One region of the Streptomyces sp. NPDC050674 genome, then DNA from elsewhere that is predicted to be linked to it. Evidence: riboswitches for the same ligand, from Rfam matches in the RefSeq annotation. Region 1 holds a riboswitch; each other region holds the start of a gene.
The links. A riboswitch is a leader RNA that binds a small molecule or an ion and turns the genes downstream of it on or off. The one in region 1 is predicted to bind cobalamin.
Positions count from the first base shown of each region.

Region 2: another riboswitch for cobalamin. It lies ahead of AB0I06_RS21750 (ABC transporter substrate-binding protein); the one in region 1 lies ahead of AB0I06_RS00690 (energy-coupling factor ABC transporter permease).
Region 3: another riboswitch for cobalamin. It lies ahead of AB0I06_RS04275 (ribonucleoside-diphosphate reductase subunit alpha); the one in region 1 lies ahead of AB0I06_RS00690 (energy-coupling factor ABC transporter permease).

Region 1 covers NZ_JBFAIG010000001.1:148,678-153,782, forward strand. Annotated here, with positions in the region: gene AB0I06_RS00680 (MFS transporter) at 1-287, shown strand, start outside; gene AB0I06_RS00685 (serine/threonine-protein kinase) at 580-1,983, shown strand; cobalamin riboswitch at 2,113-2,298, shown strand; gene AB0I06_RS00690 (energy-coupling factor ABC transporter permease) at 2,328-3,029, shown strand; gene AB0I06_RS00695 (energy-coupling factor ABC transporter substrate-binding protein) at 3,026-3,394, shown strand; gene cbiQ (cobalt ECF transporter T component CbiQ) at 3,401-4,150, shown strand; gene AB0I06_RS00705 (ATP-binding cassette domain-containing protein) at 4,147-5,001, shown strand.
Region 2 covers NZ_JBFAIG010000013.1:7,941-13,045, forward strand. Annotated here, with positions in the region: gene AB0I06_RS21740 (APC family permease) at 1-1,492, opposite strand, end outside; gene AB0I06_RS21745 (CoA-binding protein) at 1,626-2,054, opposite strand; cobalamin riboswitch at 2,138-2,328, shown strand; gene AB0I06_RS21750 (ABC transporter substrate-binding protein) at 2,397-3,413, shown strand; gene AB0I06_RS21755 (iron chelate uptake ABC transporter family permease subunit) at 3,497-4,462, shown strand; gene AB0I06_RS21760 (ABC transporter ATP-binding protein) at 4,459-5,105, shown strand, end outside.
Region 3 covers NZ_JBFAIG010000002.1:211,043-216,147, reverse strand. Annotated here, with positions in the region: gene AB0I06_RS04295 (GntR family transcriptional regulator) at 1-218, shown strand, start outside; gene AB0I06_RS04290 (DUF3311 domain-containing protein) at 364-630, shown strand; gene mctP (monocarboxylate uptake permease MctP) at 627-2,255, shown strand; gene AB0I06_RS04280 (GNAT family N-acetyltransferase) at 2,331-2,834, shown strand; cobalamin riboswitch at 2,871-3,017, shown strand; gene AB0I06_RS04275 (ribonucleoside-diphosphate reductase subunit alpha) at 3,139-5,105, shown strand, end outside.

The DNA.
Region 1 (5,105 bases):
TGCCGGCCGCGGGCTTCGTGATCTTGCTCACGGTGGGGCAGATGCTGGTCGTACCCGCCGCGCGCGCCTGGGTGCCGGACCTCGCCGAGGAGGGGCGGCTCGGCCTCTACATGGGTGCGCTGTCGTCCGTCTCCGGCCTGATCGTCCTCGCCGGCAGCGCGGCCACGGGCTCCCTGCTCGATCTGGGCCTGCCGCCCGCCGTGCCGTGGCTGGTCCTCGCGGCCGTACCCGCCCTGGCCGTGTTCCTGCTGCCGCGCCGGGTGAAGGAGGCGGGCGCGACGGCCTGAAACGGGGTCGGGAGGCGCCCCGCGCGCGGCGGGAACCGGGTGCGCGGGGGTGTCACCCGGCGTGCGGCCGTCCCGCCCGGCGTTTTCCGCGGCCGTACCGTCCGGGGACACCGCTGTGGGGCTCCGTGGTCATACCGCGCCAGTATCCTGGGTCGGCTGCGGCGCCCCTGCCAATCCCCGCGCACGAGCGGGGAGTTCGGCCTGCGGCGACGACCTTCCCACACGCATGAGACGAGGACGAGTGCTGCTAGCGGGCCGCTACCGGCTGGATGTTGAGATCGGGCGCGGTGGAATGGGAGAGGTCTGGCGCGCGTACGACGAGACGCTCGCCAGAGCGGTGGCCCTCAAGCTGCTGCTGCCCCAGGACACCGACGCCACGGCGACCTCCCGGTTCCGACTGGAGGCGCAGACCGCCGGGCGTCTCAACCACCCCAACGTCGTCGGTGTCCTGGACTTCGGCGAGTACGACAACCGGCTGTACCTCGTGATGGAACTGGTCGAGGGCGACAGTCTCGCCGGGGTGCTGACCAAGTCCGGCGCGCTTCCCGCCGAGGAGGTGGCCCGGCTCGCCGCGCAGGCGTCCGCGGGGCTCGCCGCCGCCCACGGGCAGGGCATCGTGCACCGGGACGTCAAACCCGCCAACCTGCTGCTGGACACCCAGGGCACGCTGAAGATCGGTGACTTCGGCATCGCGCGGTTCCTCGACGACCCGGGCGCCGCGCTCACCGCCACCGGCCAGATCGTCGGCACCGGCCTCTACCTCGCGCCCGAACGGGCCCTGGGCAAGCCCGCCGGGCCCGCCTCCGACATGTACTCCCTGGGCTGTGTGCTCTACCAACTGCTCAGCGGCCGTCCTCCGTTCCAGGCCGACACCGCCGTCGCCCTTCTCCACCAGCACCTCGACTCGGCCCCCGTGCCGCCTCGCGACCTCGGTGTCTCCGGACTGCCCCCGGCGTTCGAGAACTACCTCCTCGGGCTGCTCGCCAAGCAGCCCGAGGACCGGCCCACCGCCCAGCAGGCCGCCGAGTGGTTCGCCGGGGGCGCCTGGCGGGGCCTGCCCGAGCCGTTGCCGGAGGTCTCGCCGCCGCCGCTGCGGCCGCGGCCCGCGCCGACGGCGCTGTCCGCGCCCCCGGGCCGGTACGCCGCCGAGGCGGGCAGCCCGACCACGTACGCGCTGCCCGCGACCACGGGGCACCGCACCGCGGCCCGGGCGGCCCAGGCGGGGCGTTCGGGCCGCTCGCGCGGGCGCGGCGGTCCCGGCAACCGGCCGAGGCTGGTCGCGACGGCCGCCGCCGCGGCCCTCTTCCTCGCCGCGATGCTCATCGGCATGCGCTGGTTCTCCCCCGACACCACGGCGGAGGGCACGGAACCCGACGCGTCCCCGTCCGCGAGCAGTCCGGCCGCGACGCCGTCCGCCGGCTCCGCCGCGTCCCCCTCCACCGAGCCCGCATCCGGCCAGGGGGCCGGTCCGGGGTCCGGCCAGGGGGCAGCCGGCACGCCGGCCACCGGAACCGTGGCCGATGTCACCGCGTCCGCGCCGGCCGCTTCCCCGACCCCTGCCGCGGCCCCGCCCGGCGCCGCGCCTCCGGCGGAGGAGGCGGGTGACGGCGGCCCGGCGCAGCCGAACCCGCAGGACCCGCAGGCCGGGCAGGACGGGGAGGGTGACGACGGCGGGGACGAGGGCGGCGACGACTGACACGGCCCGGACGCCGGACGACGCGGCCGTGCGCGCAGCGCGTGGATCAGCGGGGGGATGCGCCGGCGTGCGAGCGGACGCCCCCTCGCGCGCCCCCATGGGTGGCTTGTCATCGCCCTTACCCCGGCCTTATTGTCACCAGGCCTTGGTGAACGGGAAATCCGGTGTGATGCCGGTGCGGCCCTCGCCACTGTGAATCGGGAAGTCCGGCTCCGGCCCTCACGGGCAGCCACTGGGTCCTTGTGACCCGGGAAGGCGGAGTCCGGGCGGTGGTACCCGTCAGCCAGGAGACCGGCCAAGGCGCGTCAACCATCCACGAGGTGCTGGAGAGGGTCTGCTGAGCCATGCACATTGCCGAGGGTTTCCTTCCTCCGGCGCACGCGGTCGCCTGGGGCGTCGCGTCGGCGCCGTTCGTCGTCCACGGGGTCCGGTCGCTCACCCGTGAAGTGCGCGAGCACCCCGAGAGCACCCTGCTCCTCGGTGCGTCCGGCGCCTTCACCTTCGTCCTGTCCGCCCTGAAACTGCCCTCCGTCACCGGCAGTTGCTCGCACCCGACCGGCACGGGCCTGGGAGCCATCCTGTTCCGGCCGCCCATCATGGCGGTGCTGGGCACCATCACCCTGCTCTTCCAGGCGCTGCTGCTCGCGCACGGCGGTCTGACCACGCTCGGCGCCAACGTCTTCTCGATGGCGATCGTCGGCCCCTGGGCCGGATACGCCGTCTACCGGCTGCTGCGGCGCTACGACGTGCCGCTGATGGTGACGGTGTTCTGCGGCGCGTTCGTCGCCGACCTGTCCACCTACTGCGTCACCAGCGTGCAGCTGGCGCTCGCGTTCCCCGACCCGGGCAGCGGCTTCCTGGGCGCGCTCGCCAAGTTCGGCTCCATCTTCGCCGTGACCCAGATCCCGCTCGCGGTGAGCGAGGGCCTGCTGACCGTGCTCGTGATGCGGCTGCTGGTGCAGTCCAGCAAGGGCGAACTGACCCGGCTGGGCGTGCTCCTCGCCGACAAGCAGGCCCCTGCCGAGTCGGAGGCGGTGGCCCGGTGACCAGGAACACGAAGATCAACCTGATGCTGCTCGCCGCCGTGGCAGCGCTCGCGGTGCTGCCCTTGGCGCTCGGCCTCGGTGACCACAAGAAGGAGCCGTTCACGGGTTCCGACTCCGAGGCCGAGACGGCGATAACCGAGCTGAAGCCGGACTACGAGCCGTGGTTCTCGCCGCTGTACGAGCCGCCGTCCGGCGAGATCGAGTCGGCGCTCTTCGCGCTCCAGGCGGCCCTCGGCACCGGTGTCCTCGCCTACTACTTCGGTCTGCGCCGGGGACGCCGGCAGGGTGAGCGGCGGGCGCTGGAGCGGGAGACCGACAGCGCGCTGTCCGGCGCCGCCGCGAAGTCCGCCGCGGAACGGGACTGATCCCGGGTGCTGCCGATCGACGCGGCGGCGCACAGCAGTCGCTGGCGCCGCCGCCATCCCGTGGACAAGGCCGTGCTCGGGCTCGGCCTCACCGTGCTCGCGATCTCCCTGCCGCCCTGGCCGGGCGCGGCCCTGGTGCTCCTGACGGCCCTGGTGGTGCTGCTGGGGCCGGCCGGGGTGCCCGCGCGGCGGCTGTGGCGGGCCTACCGGGTGCCACTGGGCTTCTGCGTGACCGGCGCGGTCACCCTGCTGGTCCAGGTCGGCGGGCCGGGGGGTTTCTTCTCCTTCGCCCCCGACGGCCCCGTCCGGGCCGGGGAGTTGCTGCTGCGCACCTCGGCGGCCTCCCTGGGCGTGCTGCTGTTCGCCTTCACCACACCCCTGTCCGACCTGCTGCCGCGCCTGATCCGGGCCGGGATCCCGGCGCCCGTCGTGGACGTCGCGCTGGTGACGTACCGGATGAGCTTCCTGCTGCTGGACTCCGTGCGCCGCATCCGGGAGGCCCAGGCGGCCCGGCTCGGGCACACGGGCCGGGCCGCGGAGTGGCGTTCCCTGGCCGGGCTCGGCGCCGCCGCGTTCGTCCGGGCCTTCGACCGGGCCACCCGGCTCCAGGCCGGGCTCGCCGGACGCGGCTACGACGGCACCCTGCGCGTCCTGGTGCCCGAGGCCCGGGTCTCCGTCCGCTTCACGACGGCCAGTTGCGCGCTGCTCGCGGGGCTGGCCGTCCTCACCCTCGTACTGGAAAGGCCGCTGACATGAGCGAGCCCGCCCTCGTCGCCCTGCGGGGCGCGTCCTTCGCCTACGAGGACGGCCCGGCCGTGCTCAGCGGCCTCGACTTCGAGATCCGCGAAGGGCGCGCGCTCGCGCTGCTCGGCCGCAACGGCAGCGGCAAGACCACGCTGATGCGGCTGCTCTCCGGGGGACTGCGGCCCCACCAGGGGCGGCTGACGCTCGAAGGGCGGCCGGTGTCGTACGACCGCAAGGGTCTGACCCTGCTGCGGACGACCGTGCAGCTGGTGGTGCAGGACCCGGACGACCAGTTGTTCGCGGCGTCGGTGGAGCAGGACGTGTCGTTCGGGCCGCTGAACCTGGGCCTGGACGACACGCAGGTGCGGGCGCGGGTGGCGGAGGCGCTCGCCGCGCTGGACATCACGGCCCTGGCCGACCGGCCCACCCATCTGCTCTCCTACGGGCAGCGCAAGCGCACCGCCATCGCGGGCGCGGTCGCGATGCGACCGCGGGTGCTCGTCCTCGACGAGCCGACGGCCGGGCTCGACCCCGAAGGCCAGGAACGGCTGCTCACGACCCTCGACGGACTGCGCGCCGCCGGCACCACGGTGGTGATGGCCACGCACGACGTCGACCTCGCCCTGCGCTGGGCCGACGACGCGGCGCTCCTCACCCCCTCCGGTGTCCGCACCGGACCCGCGGCCACGGCACTGGCCCGCACCGATCTGCTGCGCGAGGCCGGGCTACGGCTGCCATGGGGCGCGGCGGCGGCGGAACTCCTGCGCGCCCAGGGGTTGTTGTCCACCGCGGAACCGGGACCGCGGACGCCGGACGAACTCGCCGCGCTCACGGCGGCGCGGCCGGGGGGCGTTGCGGGCTGAGCCCTCCGCGCGCGAACGCACCGGCGGGCACGTCGGCCCCGCCGGGCGTTGGCCCCCACCCCGGCGCGTCAGGCTCGCCGGGCGGCTTGCCCCACCTGGTGCGT
Region 2 (5,105 bases), on a different contig from region 1:
CGACCAGCATGTCCCACCACAGCGTGAGGTGCCCCTGGCCGCCGAAACCGCCCTGCCAGGAGATGACGCCCATGCCCAGCAGGTAGACGGGCAGCCACTGGGCGGCCTTCCAGTCCAGGCGGGGCGCGTCCGGCAGGCCCTTGCGGGTGGCGTACCAGGCGTAGCCTCCGAGCAGGACGTAGCCGAGGACGATGGCCACGCCGAGCCGCCACAGCGTGTCCCAGGTGGACCAGTAGATGATGAGGTTGGCCACCACGAACGACAGGGGTGACACGACCGTGCCGCCGGGCAGGCGGTAGGGGCGTTCCCGGTGCGGCAGCCGGTCGGCGAAGACGCCGTAGGCCAGCGGGGCGCCCGCGTACATCAGCACGCTCGCCGAGGTGATGAAGCCGACCAGCTGCTGCCAGCTCGGGAACGGCAGGAAACAGACCACGCCCGTCACGAACGACACGATCAGCCCGAACCACGGCACGCCGCGCGCGTCGGTGCGGGCGAAGAGCTTCGGCGCGTAGCCGTTGCGGGCCAGGCCGTAGGAGACGCGGGACGTGGCCGTCGTGTAGATCAGGCCGGTGCCGCCGGGGGAGACCACCGCGTCCAGGTACAGCACCACGCTCAGCCAGCCGAGTCCCACCAGGGTCGCGAGCCCCGCCCACGGACCGCTGATGCCGGGGTAGTCGAGCTTGGTCCAGCCGTGCGCGAAGGAGCTCAGCGGCAGGGCGGCGATGAAGACGACCTGGAGCAGGACGTAGATGCCCGCGCCGATGACGACCGAGCCGATCGTCGCACGGGGCAGGTCCCGTCGCGGGTCACGGCTCTCGCCCGCCAGCTGGATCGCCTGCTCGAAGCCCAGCAGGGCGAAGATGATGCCGCTGGAACTGACGGCGCTCAGCACGCCATGGGCGCCGAACGGGGCGAAGCCGTGCTCGGTGAAGTTGCCCGGGTGGAAGTTGCCGGCCGCGATGATGAAGATCGCGGCCAGCGGCACCGCCACCTTCCACCAGGTGGCGGCGCTGTTGGTGTGCGCCAGGACGCGCACGCCGAGGAAGTTGACGACGACGAACACGGCCATCAGCACGACGGCGACAACGAAACCGCTCGTCGTGAGCGTGCCGTCCTTCGCGTGCTGGAGCCCCTGCGCCCAGTGCCAGTGCCCGGCGTAGCCGATCATGGCCTCGACCTCGATCGGTGCCACGGTCGCCGCCTGGAGCCAGGAGAACCAGCCGAACGACATCCCGGCCAGCCCGCCGAAGGCGTAGTGCGGATAACGGGCCGTGCCGCCCGCGACCGGGAACATGCCGCCCAGCTCGGCGTGCACCAGGGCCAGCAGCACGATCGCCACCGCGCCGATGAGCCAGGACAGGATCGCCGCGGGACCGGCCGCCACGACGGCCTTCTCGGCGCCGTACAACCAGCCCGAGCCGATGATGGAACCGACCGAGGCCCACATGAGCCCGATCAGCCCGACGTCCCGGCGCAGGCCGTCTCTTTCCATGAATACAAGGCCTCTCGGAGATGAACTCGGGGAGTTCGGCGAGCAAGAGGCCTCAGGTTAGGAACCGGCCGACCGGCCGCAGAAGACGCGTTGTGCAGCCTTGACCGGGTGCGGGTGTTTCGTGGGAAACGCTTCAAGAATCCTGTACACGGCCATGAGACAGCCGTGGGATCTCGATCGCCGGGCAGCGGTCCATCACCATCTCCAGACCCGCCGCACGCGTCCGGTCGTACGCCGTCTCGTCGATGACGCCGAGCTGGAACCAGACGCCCTTCGCGCCCTTGGCGACCGCCTCGTCCGCGACGGCACCGGCGAGGTCGCTGTTCACGAACACGTCGACGACGTCCACGTCGAAGGGGATGTCCGTCAGGCTCGCGTACCCCTGCTCCCCGTGCACCGTCTCGGCCTTCGGATGCACCGGCACCACGCGCTTGCCGAAGCGCTGGAGCGTCGCGGCGACGCCGTACGCCGCCCGCTGACGGTTCGACGACAGGCCCACCACGGCCCAGGTGTCGCCGAGCTCGGTGAGGATCCTGCGGACCGTTGCCTCGTCGCCGTACACCGGCGGCCTCCTCGGAATGTCGTGGACGAACTGCTGTCGGGGCAACGGCTCCGGGCGGGCGATGATTCCCGGGCGGGCCCGCGTGATAGCTTGCCGAGGCCAGTCGAACCCATGTACGTGGGTCAGGGAATCCGGTGCGAATCCGGAACTGACGCGCAGCGGTGAGGGGGACGGGCGGGGCCTCGGCCACTGGACTCCCTCGCGGACGTCCGGGAAGGCGCCCCGATCCGGAGGAACCCGAGTCCGAAGACCTGCTGGCGGCCCCCGCGGCCGTGCGCGGCGGGGGAGCACCGTACGACCGGGCTCCGCGAATGGGCCCTCGACGCCTGAGGACTGGTTCCCGTGCCCCTCGCCCGACCCGCCCGTGCCGCCGTCCTGCTGACGGCCGGTTCCCTGCTCCTGACCGGCTGCGGTGCCTCCGGTCCCACGACGGCGAAGGCCGCCGTCACGCTCTCCGACTGCGGCCACGAGGTCCGCGTCACGGCCGCCCCGCGGCACGCCGTGTCCCTCAACCAGGGCACCACCGAGATCCTGCTCTCGCTCGGTCTGGCCGACCGCCTCGCGGGCACCGCCACCTGGACCGACCCCGTGATGAAGGGGCTGGAGAAGGCCGAGGCGAAGGTGCCCCGCATCGCCGAGAACAACCCGTCCTTCGAACGCGTCCTGGCCGCCGACCCCGACTTCGTCGCCGCCTCCTTCGTCTCCACCCTCGGCAAGGGCGGCGTCGCCACCCGCGAGCAGTTCGAGAAGCTCGGCGTCCCCACCTACGTCTCCCCGTCCGACTGCGTCGGCAAGGACAACTCGGGCGGCGGCGACGGCGCACGCGACACCGCCCTGGACATCGACACCGTCTACGGCGAGGTCCGGGACCTCGCGACCGTGTTCGGGGTGAAGGGACGCGGCGACGCACTCGTCGCCTCCCTCCAGCGGCGCATGAAGAAGGCCACGGCCGGCATCGACGCCTCCGGCGTCACCCTCCTGTACTGGTTCGCCAACTCCGAGTCGCCCTACATGGCCGGCTGCTGCGGAGCGCCCGGCATCATCACCCGCGCCCTCGGCGCCAAGAACGCCTTCGGCGACACCCACCAGGAATGGCCGCAGGTCAACTGGGAGACAGTCGCCGACCGCGACCCCGACGTCCTCGTCATCGGCGACCTGACCCGCAGATCGCAGACCGCCGAGTCGGCCGCCAGGAAGATCGCCTTCCTGGAGTCCAACCCGGTCACCAAGAACATGGACGCCGTCCGGCACAAGCGGTACGTGCTGCTCAGCGGGCAGGCCATGAACCCCACCATCCGCACCGTCGAGGGCGTGGAGCGGGTGGCCGCGGGGCTGCGCCGGTTCGGGCTGGTGAAGTGACCACCCGCGATGTGCCGGGCGCCGGGGCGCGGCCCCGGCGCGGGGCCGGTCTCGCGCCGGCGGCGGCCGGGGCGGTCGCGCTCATGGCCTCCCTCGCCGTGGCCGTCACCATCGGTCCCGCCGACATACGGGTCGCCGACGTGTGGTCCGTGGTCGCCGCCCATCTCGGTCTCGGCAGTTCGCGGCTGACGCCGATCCGGGACGGGATCGTCTGGCAACTGAGGCTGCCGCGCACCCTGCTCGCGGCCGTGTGCGGGGCCGGACTGGCCGTGTGCGGGGCGGTGATGCAGTCGCTGCTGCGCAACCCGCTGGCCGACCCCTTCGTGCTCGGGGTGTCCTCCGGCGCCTCCACCGGAGCGGTCCTGGTCGTCGTGCTCGGCGTGGGCGGCGGTGCCCTCCCGGTCCCGGCGGGCGCGTTTCTCGGCGCCCTGGTGTCGTTCGCCCTGGTGCTGCTGCTCAGTCACACCCTCGGCGGCACCACCGACCGGGTCGTCCTCGCGGGCGTCGCAGCCATGCAGCTCTTCTCGGCGCTCACCTCCTTCGTCGTGCTGACCGCCGCCGACGCCGAGACGACCCGCGGCGTGCTGTTCTGGCTCCTCGGCTCGCTCGGCGGCGCCGGCTGGACCGACGTGTGGCTGTGCCTGGCCGTGCTGGCCGTGGCGCTGGTGGTGTGCCTGGCGTACGCCCGTACCCTCGACGCCTTCGCCTTCGGGCAGGACGCGGCGGCCGCGCTCGGGGTGTCCGTCGCCCGCACCCGTCTGGTGCTGCTGTGCGTCACCGCCCTGCTCACGGCGGCGCTGGTCAGCTCGGCCGGGGCGATCGGCTTCGTCGGGCTGGTCCTGCCGCACGCCGCCCGCGCCCTGACCGGGCCCGGGCACGCCCGGCTCCTGCCGGTCACCGGCCTCGCCGGGGCGGTGTTCCTGGTGTGGGTCGACACCCTGGCCCGCACCGTCCTGGACCCGCAGGAGATCCCGGTGGGGGTCGTGACGTCGCTGATCGGGGTGCCGGCCTTCGTGGCGGTGCTGTACCGGACACGGAGGTCCGGATGAGCGGCACCACGGCGTCACCGGACGCGGGCCTGCGGGCCGACCGGGTCGGCCGCCGCACCGACGGGCGCCTCATCCTGGACGGCGTGGTCCTCGCACCGGAGACCGGCTCCACCGTCGGTGTCCTCGGCCCCAACGGCTCCGGCAAGTCCACGCTGCTGCGCCTGCTGGCCGGGCTGCTCGCCCCGACCTGCGGAGTCGTCACGCTCGACGGCACACCGCTCGGTGAGCTGCCCCGCCGCACGGTCGCCCGGCGCCTCGCCGTGGTCGAGCAGCAGTCCGACACCCAGGTCGAGTTCACGGTCGAGGACGTCGTACGGCTGGGCCGGATCCCGCACCGCCGAGCCTGGACACCGGCCTCGGCGGACGACGAGCGGGCGGTGCGCGCCGCCCTGGAGCGCGCGGGCCTCGCCGACTGCTCCGGCCGGTCCTGGCACACTCTCTCGGGCGGCGAACGCCAGCGCGCGCAGATCGCCCGGGCGCTCGCCCAGGAACCCCGTGAGCTCCTCCTCGACGAGCCCACCAACCACCTCGACATCCACCACCAGCTCGATCTGCTCACCCTCGTCACCGGCCTGCCGGTCACCACCGTCGTCGCCCTGCACGACCTCAACCTGGCGGCGATGTACTGCGACCGGGTCGTGGT
Region 3 (5,105 bases), on a different contig from region 1:
TCTACGACGTCCGTCTCGCGGAGGCCGAGGAGACCATCGAGACGTCCCTGGCCACCCCGCGCGAGGCCGGCCTCCTCGGCACGGACGTCGGCCTGCCGATGCTGATGCTCTCCCGGCACTCGCTGGACCGGGACGGCCGGCCGGTGGAGTGGGTGCGGTCGGTGTACCGGGGCGACCGGTACAAGTTCGTGGCCCGGCTGAAGCGGCCGGCCGACTAGCGGCGTCCGCGGCGCTTCCGTCGCTGCTGGGGCGTGGTTTCGGTTGGGTACCGCATTGCGGACGAGGGGTTCCGCTCTGGCCACACCCTGACCTAGATTGCCTGCGCATTACAACAGGTGATCATCAAGGGGACGGAGCCGCCTGATGTCGCAAGCACCGCAAGTCAGCAGAGGGCCGGTGGTGACGCCCCTGCGCGTCGTCATCGCCGTCTGCCTCATCGCGCCCTTCGTGGCCATGCTGTGGGTCGGCTCGTACGCGAAGACCGACCCGGCCTTCATCGGGATCCCGTTCTTCTACTGGTACCAGATGGCGTGGGTGCTCATCTCCACCGTCCTGACGATGATCGCCTACAAGCTGTGGCAGCGTGACCAGCGCGCCCGCTCGGCCGCGAAGGGCGGTGCGTCGCAGTGAAGGACGGCGTGAACGGCGTCGCGCTCGGCGTCTTCATCTTCTTCTTCCTGGCCGTGACGGTCATGGGCTTCCTGGCCGCGCGCTGGCGCAAGGCCGAGAACGAGCACAGCCTGGACGAATGGGGCCTGGGCGGCCGCTCGTTCGGGACCTGGATCACCTGGTTCCTGCTCGGCGGCGACCTGTACACGGCGTACACCTTCGTCGCCGTGCCGGCGGCCATCTACGCGGCGGGAGCGGCCGGTTTCTTCGCGGTGCCGTACACGATCCTGGTGTACCCGCTGATCTTCACCTTCCTGCCCCGCCTGTGGTCGGTCTCCCACAAGCACGGGTACGTCACGACCTCCGACTTCGTGCGCGGCCGGTTCGGCTCGAAGGGCCTGTCGCTCGCGGTGGCCGTGACCGGCATCCTGGCGACGATGCCGTACATCGCGCTCCAACTGGTCGGCATCCAGGCCGTGCTGGACGTGATGGGCGTCGGCGGCGGCGAGAACACCAACTGGTTCATCAAGGACCTGCCGCTGTTGATCGCCTTCGGTGTGCTGGCGGCGTACACGTACTCGTCGGGTCTGCGGGCCCCCGCGCTCATCGCGTTCGTGAAGGACACGCTGATCTACATCGTCATCGCGGTGGCGATCATCTACATCCCGATCAAGCTCGGCGGCTTCGACGAGATCTTCGCCAAGGCCGGCGAGGCGTACGGCCAGACCAACCCGGCCACGGGTGCGCCGCGCGGTGCGCTGGTGCCCGCCGAGGCGGGACAGTGGACGTACGCCACGCTGGCGCTGGGCTCCGCCCTGGCCCTCTTCATGTACCCGCACTCCATCACGGCGACGCTGTCCTCGAAGAGCCGTGAGGTGATCCGCCGCAACACCACGATCCTGCCGCTGTATTCGCTGATGCTGGGTCTGCTGGCGCTGCTCGGGTTCATGGCGATCGCGGCCGGGATCAAGGTGCAGAACGGGCAGCTGGCGATCCCGCAGCTGTTCGAGACGATGTTCCCGGACTGGTTCGCGGGCGTGGCGTTCGCGGCGATCGGCATCGGCGCGCTGGTGCCGGCGGCCATCATGTCCATCGCGGCCGCGAACCTCTTCACCCGCAACATCTACAAGGACTTCATCAAGCCGGACGCCACACCGGCGCAGGAGACCAAGGTCTCCAAGCTGGTGTCCCTGTTGGTGAAGGTGGGCGCCCTGGCCTTCGTCCTCACCATGGACAAGACGGTCGCCATCAACTTCCAGCTGCTGGGCGGCATCTGGATCCTGCAGACCTTCCCGGCCCTGGTCGGCGGCCTGTTCACCCGCTGGTTCCACCGCTGGGCGCTGCTCGCGGGCTGGGCCGTCGGCATGGTCTACGGCACGGTCGCCGCGTACGGCGTGGCCTCCCCGACCCAGAAGCACTTCGGCGGCTCGGCGAAGGAGATCCCCGGCATCGGGGAGATCGGCTACATCGGCCTCACGGCGTTCGTCCTGAACGTGGTGGTGACGGTGGTCCTGACCTTCGTCCTCAAGGCCCTGAAGGCCCCCGACGGCGTCGACGAGACCAAGCCGGAGGACTACACGGCCGACGCCGGCGACCCGGGCGTCCAGGTCGAACTGCCGCCCGCCACCGCGGGATCCGCCCACTGACGTCCCCGCCACACCCCCCGCGGGCCGCCGAAACGCATGGCGTCGGCGGCCCGCCCGCGTATACACACTCCTGCCATGGACTTCCGGATCGACCCCGCACGCCCCGCCCACCACGCCGTCCTCGGCGAGATCACCGCCCGGGCCTACCTCGACGACGGCCTGCTCGACTTCGGCGAGAGCGACGCCTGTCTCGCCGAGCTGCGTGACGTCGCCAGGCGCGCCGCCGCCGAGGTCCTGGTCGCCACGGCCGACGACGACGTCGTCGGTGGCGTCACCTTCGTCCCCTCCGGCGGCCCCATGGCCGACATCGCCCGGCCCGGCGAGGCCGAGCTGCGGATGCTCGCGGTGGCCCGCGCGGCCCGGGGGCGCGGCATCGGCGAGGCCCTCGTCCGCGCCTGCGTCGACCGGGCCCGCGCCACCCCGGGCTGCCGCGGCATCGTGCTCTCGACCCAGCGCACCATGCGCTCCGCCCACCGCCTCTACGAGCGCGTGGGTTTCGTCCGCACCCCCAAGCGCGACTGGAATCCCCTCCCGGAGCCGGACGACATCACGCTCCTCACCTACGCGCTGACCCTCTGAGAGCGGCAGCGACACAACATCTGGGGGTGCCTTTGGCGCCCGACACAAGATGTATGCTCGTGCTCGCTGTCGCCGCAGGGGAATCCGGTGCGAATCCGGAACTGTCCCGCAACGGTGTACCCATGCCCTTTCACATGTGTATGGGTGTCAGTCCGAGGACCTGCCGACAGCGCACCCGGCCACCCGGCCGGTGTGCCTGACGTCCGGGCCTCGCGGAATGGGCCGGTGGACGCGACGCCGCGTGCGCTCGTGTGCTCCTCCCTGCCCTCGACGAGGCCCCGTGCCGAGCGAGGGAGAGCCCCACGTGACCATCGCGCCAGCCGAACCGGTCTCAGCCGCCGAAGAGGAGCAGGACGCTCCCGGTGCCGCGTTGCTGCGGACCCTGACCGAGCTGACCGCCGACCTCCCCGACACCGATCCCGGCCGGGTCGCCGCCGCCGCGCTGCGCGGCCGGTCCTCGCGTGCGGCCTCCGCCGAGATGATCGCGGAGTTGCGGGAGCTGGCGACGGAGGCCGCGGCCGGTCTGATCTCCGAGGACCCCGCCTACTCCCGGCTGGCCGCCCGGCTGCTGACCATCGGCATCCGCGAGGAGGCCGCCTCCCAGGGCGTCACGTCGTTCACCGAGTCCGTCGCGGTCGGTCACCGCGAGGGGCTCATCGCCGACCGCACCGCCGCGTTCGTACGGCTGCACGCGGCCCGGCTCGACGCGTTGATCGACACCGGCGCCGACGACCGCTTCGGCTACTTCGGCCTGCGCACCCTGCACAGCCGCTACCTGCTGCGGCACCCGATCACCCGCAAGGTGATCGAGACGCCCCAGCACTTCATGCTGCGCGTGGCCGCCGGTCTGGCCGAGGACGACACCAGCCGCTCGGTGGACGAGGTCGCGGCGCTCTACCGGCTCATGAGCCGCCTCGACTACCTCCCCTCCTCCCCCACCCTCTTCAACTCGGGCACCCGGCACCCGCAGATGTCGTCCTGCTACCTCCTCGACTCCCCCAAGGACGAGCTGGACTCCATCTACGACCGGTACCACCAGGTGGCCCGGCTCTCGAAGCACGCCGGCGGCATCGGACTGGCGTACTCCCGCATCCGCGCCCGGGGTTCGCTGATCCGGGGCACCAACGGGCACTCCAACGGCATCGTCCCGTTCCTGAAGACCCTCGACGCCTCGGTCGCCGCGGTGAACCAGGGCGGCCGGCGCAAGGGCGCGGCCGCGGTCTACCTGGAGACCTGGCACGCCGACATCGAGGAGTTCCTGGAGCTGCGCGACAACACCGGTGAGGACGCCCGCCGCACGCACAACCTGAACCTCGCGCACTGGGTGCCGGACGAGTTCATGCGGCGGGTGAACGCCGACGGGCAGTGGTCGCTGTTCTCCCCCTCGGACGTGCCCGAGCTGGTCGACCTGTGGGGCGAGGAGTTCGACACCGCCTACCGGGCGGCCGAGGCGAAGGGACTGGCGAGGAAGACCCTGCCCGCCCGTGAGCTGTACGGCCGGATGATGCGCACCCTCGCGCAGACCGGCAACGGCTGGATGACCTTCAAGGACGCCGCCAACCGCACCGCCAACCAGACGGCCGAGCCGGGTCACGTCGTGCACTCCTCCAACCTCTGCACGGAGATCCTGGAGGTCACCGACGACGGGGAGACGGCGGTCTGCAACCTGGGCTCGGTCAACCTCGGCGCGTTCGTGACCGGGGGCGACATCGACTGGGAGCGGCTGGACGAGACCGTCCGTACGGCCGTCACGTTCCTCGACCGGGTCGTCGACATCAACTTCTACCCGACCGAGCAGGCGGGCCGTTCCAACGCCCGCTGGCGCCCGGTCGGCCTCGGCGCGATGGGTCTGCAGGACGTCTTCTTCAAGCTGCGTCTGCCCTTCGACTCGCCCGGGGCCAAGGCGCTGTCCACCCGTATCGCCGAGCGCGTCATGCTCGCCGCGTACGAGGCCTCGGCCGACCTCGCCGAGCGCAACGGCCCGCTGCCCGCCTGGGAGAAGACGCGAACGGCCCGGGGCGTGCTGCACCCCGACCACTACGACGTGGACCTGACCTGGCCCGAGCGCTGGGCGGCCCTGCGCGAGCGGATCGCCACGACCGGCCTGCGCAACTCCCTGCTCCTCGCCATCGCGCCCACGGCCACGATCGCCTCCATCGCGGGCGTCTACGAGTGCATCGAGCCGCAGGTGTCCAACCTGTTCAAGCGCGAGACGCTGTCGGGCGAGTTCCTCCAGGTCAACTCCTACCTGGTGGACGAGCTCAAGCGGCT